DNA from 2 places in the Proteus penneri genome. Region 1 is predicted to be linked to the other one. Evidence: predicted binding sites of a transcription regulator. Region 1 holds the regulator's gene; the other holds the start of a gene.
The links. The regulator PhoB, encoded in region 1, activates phosphate uptake and scavenging genes when phosphate is short. The targets are predictions, from matches to a motif close to CTGTCATAAAACTGNCNNAT.
Positions count from the first base shown of each region.

Region 2: a site for PhoB is predicted at 2,031-2,050, ahead of phoA (alkaline phosphatase). Genes of this name have one in related genera too.

Region 1 is NZ_CP059690.1:248,738-251,957, forward strand. It holds gene sbcD (exonuclease subunit SbcD) at 1-584, opposite strand, end outside; gene phoB (phosphate regulon transcriptional regulator PhoB) at 933-1,622, shown strand; gene phoR (phosphate regulon sensor histidine kinase PhoR) at 1,646-2,944, shown strand.
Region 2 is NZ_CP059690.1:2,901,130-2,904,349, reverse strand. It holds gene H1225_RS13170 (ElyC/SanA/YdcF family protein) at 1-174, shown strand, start outside; gene H1225_RS13165 (alpha/beta hydrolase-fold protein) at 371-1,918, shown strand; gene phoA (alkaline phosphatase) at 2,110-3,220, shown strand, end outside.

The sequences.
Region 1 (3,220 bases):
CCAATGGTTGTCAGGTGACCTGTCGCAATAATAGGGATTTTGGCGTTCAATTGTTCACGTAAATCGAGAGCTGCTTGATATTGAACTTGATAATAATCAGCAATCGCTTCTTTTAGCGCGTTTTGTTTTTCAGCACCGGATTGCCCACTTCGGCTCGTTATCATATCTCTAGGGCGTAGATAAGGGATCGCACAAAGTAATGCGCCTGGCATGTTATCTTTTTGACGAAGAATGATCGGGGCTTGTGGTGTTTCAGCATGAACATTGGCAATAACTGTCGTATTTAAACATGCCAATAGTGATTTTGATTCATTGAGTGTCGCGACAGAGTCGTGATTACCCCCTAGAATAACAAGCTGACATTGTGTATCTCGAATAGCAACAACAAAACGATTATACAGCTCTCTGGCATAACTTGGTGGGGAGCCTGTATCAAATATGTCACCAGCAACAATTAGAGCATCAACTTGATGAACTTTGATTTGTACTAATAACCAATCGAGAAATTGTTGATGTTCTTGTGCGCGGGTTTTAGTAAAAAAATATTGTCCTAAATGCCAGTCTGATGTGTGAATAATCCGCATTGCTATCCCTCTTTTTTATTTGATGAAGAGTATAGCGCACCTTGCTTTTTTAGTGAAAACTCAACAATAAGCCTTCTTTTCGAGTGATATTTCACCAAAAAATGGTTTATTTACCTTAACAACGGGGATCTATTTCAGTAATGTTAAGGTTAGTCATAAATCTGTCATAAAAGTGCATCATAATCATTTTGACCCTCTATACTCGTCATCCTTCAAGTTGCAGGGGTGTTGGCTACGCTCAGCTACCCGAATCATATACATGAGTATGCTCATCGGGATATCTTTGCTTGCCACCTACCTGCAACTCGAATGATTTAGAGTATATATATACATTACACAGGATAGAGTATGGCAAGGCGTATTCTTGTTGTTGAAGATGAAACCGCAATTCGAGAGATGATCTGTTTTGTTTTGGAACAAAATGGTTTTCAACCGATTGAAGCAGAAGACTATGATTCTGCATTGAGCTTTCTTATTGATCCTTACCCTGATCTGGTTTTATTAGATTGGATGATCCCCGGAGGATCTGGTTTGCAGATAATAAAACAGATGAAACGGGAAAGTAACACCCGCGATATTCCAATTATTATGCTAACGGCAAAAGGGGAAGAAGAAGATAAAGTCCAAGGCTTAGAAACGGGCGCTGATGATTATGTTATCAAACCCTTTTCACCTAAAGAGCTTGTCGCCCGTGTGAAGGCAATTTTACGGCGTTTATCCCCGATGTCTGCGGAAGATGTCATAGAATTCAATGGATTATCACTTGATCCAGTTTCTCATCGAGTAACGAGTCAAGACAAACCGATTGATATGGGGCCCACCGAATTTAAACTCCTGCACTTTTTTATGACACATCCCGAACGTGTATACAGTAGAGAACAACTGCTAAACTACGTTTGGGGAACGAATGTTTATGTCGAAGACCGTACTGTTGATGTGCATATTCGTCGTTTACGTAAGGCCATTGAAGAAGATGGTCATGACAGAATGATACAGACAGTACGTGGAACGGGATATCGTTTTTCAGCCCGTTTCTAAGTCAATATGGGAGTAATCGTCTGGTGTTAGAACGACTATCATGGAAAGCCCTCGTTTGGGGGCTATGTCTATTTTGTTTGCCTGCCTTTATATTATCGCTTTTTATCGGGCATCTTTCTTGGTTGCTGGTGGCATCACTTCTTAGCGCTTTGGTTTGGCATGCTTATAATTTGATGAAATTATCTAAATGGTTATGGCTCGATCGCTCAGTCTTACCCCCAGAAGGCAGAGGCGGGTGGGAGCCTATTTTTTATGGTATTCGACAGACCCAACAACGTAATCGTAAACGACGCAGAGAATTAGGCGACTTAATTAAACGTTTTAGAAGTGGGGCTGAAAGCTTACCTGATGCTGTTGTGATGATGACAAATGAAGGGAATATTTTTTGGTGTAATAGTCTTGCTCAACATTTATTAGGTTTTCGCTGGCCTGAAGATAATGGGCAAAATATTTTTAACTTATTACGTTATCCTGATTTTTTGCACTACTTTACTGCTGGTGATTTTAGTCGTCCCTTAACCATTTCATTAAATAGTGGTTCTATTGTTGAGTTCCGTGTGATGCCATATAGCGAAGATCAACGTTTGATGGTGGCTCGTGATGTGACAGAAAAAAATAAACTAGAAAACTCACGACGTGATTTTTTTGCGAATGTCAGTCATGAGTTAAGAACACCACTAACCGTTATTCAAGGCTATCTTGAAATGATGGAAGAAAATAGTGTAGCAAAACCCGCAGAGCATAAGGCGATAGTCACAATGCAAGAGCAAGCTAAACGTATGGATACGCTTGTTCAGCAACTTTTACAGCTTTCTCGTATCGAATCTGCTCCGCATATTGATTTAAACAAGATTGTTGATATTCCTGCCATTTTGGCGTTATTACAACAAGAAGCGAACTCATTAAGCCAAGGTCAGCATCAGATTGTTTTTGATGTTGATGATCAGTGGGCTGTTCGTGGTAATGAAGAGCAACTGCGTAGTGCGGTTTCTAACTTAGTGTATAACGCCATTAATCACACTGAAGAAGGAACAACAATCAAAGTTAATTGGAAGAAAATCCCCCAAGGTATGTTATTTAGCGTTTCAGATAATGGGGCGGGGATCAGTGCTGAGCACTTAACGCGTTTGACAGAACGTTTTTATCGCGTTGATAAAGCTCGCTCTCGTCATTCTGGTGGTACTGGGTTAGGTTTGGCCATTGTGAAAAAATCGTTGCTCCATCATCACTCTCAATTGAATATTGAAAGTAAAGTGGGTGTTGGGAGTACATTCTCTTTTATCCTTCCTCAAACATTGCTTAGCGCAAAAGAAACACACTAGCAGTACGTCTTTTTTAAAACCTTTATCATTTGTATTCAATCAGTGATAAAGGTTTTTTGTTCCTTTTTTAATATCAATAAAAACTAATATCGTAGCGTTAAATTTTAATATTATTAATTAATATTAACTTTAAATGATGTCAGTACTTAATATTATTGGTGATAAAATGCACAAATCATATCATGCATATTCGATAATATATGACAGTTATAACTAGCGCTGAAAAATAGTTTAGATGATTATTCTGGTTTTTGGATTGGCTATTGCCTTTTTTCA
Region 2 (3,220 bases), 1.3 Mb from region 1:
GCGAGTTGGCAAAGTGGCCCAAGTGATATCTCTTACCTAACAGTTGTCGCACCTGATAAGCCATTAGCGGAATTACAAAAAGCCAGTAAATCAGATATACAAGGTATTTATCGTGATGGCTTAAAAGCGTTAGGATTATGGAGTTTTCGTAGTTATCCATTAGAAGAGCGTTGATTTAATATTGCATTATAAAAAAGCTCAAATAATTTATTTGAGCTTTTTTATTTGATGCGAAAAATAGTTTTGATGATATGTAGCAATTTTACCTTTTTACTTATTGTAATGATAACAATTATCATTACTATTGTTTCTCACAATAGTTCATAACGAGAATAATATAGTGAGAATTCCTTTGATGATATGTGCACTAATGGCATCCTTTCCTAGTTTTGCTAATTGTTTATCTGTAACAGAAGGTAATGAAATAACAGGCCAGTTTGATAACAATACGGTGTGTTTTGCTACTCATTTAGAGCACGAACGTTATGTTGAATTAAACGTAAAAGGCATACAAAATCTACGGTTAGAGACACAAGATGGTACTCATATTCGTAGCTTATTGAAAGATGTTCCCGCTGATGGACAACAAAAAATCCGTTTTTTATTGCCTAAAACGTCTAGTTATCAATTGGTTGGACAAGGTGAGAAGGGGAAGTCATGGCAACTCATGCTAACAACACAACCTTATCAACCTTTAGATAAAGATGCCGGTATTGCACTAACTAGCCCTCGTTTACAAACGCTCGCTAAACAACTTGATCAAAAAAATATTCAGGCGTTTTGGCAACAAATACGTCAGGAAGGGACTCCTCTGATTGAGCCTTATGATAGTGGTAAAAAGCGAGTCACTTTTCTATGGCAAGGCGCCAAAAAGAATGTTTATTTATTGGGATCACCCGATGGTAATCATGATCCGTTAACACGTTTAGCCAATAGTGATATTTGGTATCGTAGTTATATCGTGCCTAACGACACATTAATGCAATATAAATTAGCGCCTGATGTACCTGTTATTGAAAATTCAGCGCCTTTTGAGCAACGTCGCGCGATTTTAACCACGGCACAAGCTGATCCATTTAATTCCCAAAATTCACCAAGTCAATCTGAGGATATCTATAATCACTTTTCTTTATTGTCGCTAGGCAGTAAGCGTGAATGCCAGTTGCCTGATATTCTTGATAGAACCATGAAGGGTAAGACAGAGATTGTTCGCTTTCACAGTGAGATCTTAAATAATGATCGTGAAATAGCACTTTACCGGCCAGCCCAAAAAATGGAAACACCACGGATCCTCGTATTATTTGATGGTCAAATTTATCGTCGCCAATATGGTATTGATAAGTTTTTTGATAAACAGATAGAGGAAGGGAAATTGGCACCGATGATGATCCTATTTGTTGATAGTATTGATAGCGATCGCCGTAGTGTTGAATTACCACCAAATCCTGATTTTTACCGTTTCTTGGCAGATGAATTATTTGTTTGGCTAGAAAAAGAGAAAGGTATTCACATATCAGCAGAAGAAACGATTGTATCAGGCTCAAGTTATGGTGGATTAGCGTCTTCATGGGTTGCATTTAATCGCCCAGATCGCTTTGGTAAAGTACTGAGTATGTCCGGATCTTATTGGTGGGCACCTGAAAATGAAGAGCCTGAATGGCTTATTCGACAATTTGAGCAAGCAGATAAAAAGCCATTACAGTTTTTCTTAGAAGCAGGGCTATTTGAAAGTCGTGGTGATAAAGGCGGGATTTTAAATAATAATCGCCACTTGAAACAGGTTTTAGAGCAAAAAGGCTATCCTGTTCAATCACTCGAAATGGCCAGTGGGCATGATTATATTTCTTGGTGTGAAACCCTGTATTTAGGGGCAAAAGCATTAACTCAAGAGAATGACGAGTTTAAGATCACGCCTTAACAATATGTTTTAATATAACAAAAGCTTATACACGTATTCGCAGTATAAGCTTTTTGTTTGTCATCAAGGTGTCATAAAGTTGTCATCGAAATCGCTTTTACCCTTCATTTCTCTGTCATTTAACTGCCGTAAGCTTTTCCTGACTTAAAACATTAACCCTGTTTTTTACTTTAGAGTGCAAGGAAAAAGCTATGTCTCATCGTTACCAACGTTCTATTTTATCCGTTATTGTCACAACGCTATTGGCTGGTGCGAGTTTCTCTTCTTTTGCAGCTCCCGTTGCTGCCGATGCAATTTTGGCACAAGATCGCGCAGCAAAAGGTAATATCACGGAATTTGGCGGTGCTCGCCGTATGACTCAAGATCAAACTGAGGCATTAAAAGCAGCTTTAAATAATAACCAAGCGAAAAATGTGATCCTCTTTATTGGTGATGGTATGGGGGATTCTGAAATCACTGTTGCACGTAACTACGCTGAAGGTGCAGGTGGCTTTTTTAAAGGTATCGATGCGTTACCGATAACGGGTCAATACACACACTATTCATTAGATAGAAAAACACAAAAACCTAACTATGTAACAGATTCGGCAGCCTCAGCAACAGCATGGGCTTCTGGTGTGAAAACTTATAATGGTGCATTAGGGATTGATGTATTTGGTAAGGATCACCAAACTATTTTGGAATTAGCAAAAGCCAACGGAAAGGCAACAGGGAACGTGACTACATCTGAAATTCAAGATGCGACACCTGCCGCACTGTTTTCTCATGTCACTGGACGTAAATGCTATGGTCCAGTTGAAACCTTAGAAAAATGCTCAACTAATGCATTAGAAAATGGCGGCAAAGGTTCTATCTCTGAGCAACTATTAGTGACTCGTGCAGACGTTACATTAGGGGGCGGTGCAAAAAGTTTTGCTCAAACTGCCGCAGCGGGAGAATACAAAGGTAAAACGTTAGAGCAACAAGCTATCGAGCGTGGTTATCAAATCGTCAAAGATGCAAAATCATTAGATGCAATTACTTTGGCAAATCAGGATAAGCCGGTATTAGGTTTATTCCATGAAGGTAATATGGCTGTGGCGTGGGAAGGACCAAAAGCCACGTATCATGGTAATTTGAATAATCCACCATTAGAGTGCAAACCTAACTCTAAACTCGATCCAAATGCGCCAACACTGGCACAAATGACTAAAAAAGCGATCGATTTACTGAAAACTAATGAAAATGGTTTCTTCTTACAAGTCGAAAGTGCTTCTATTGATAAGCAAGATCATAATGCTAATCCTTGCGGACAAATCGGTG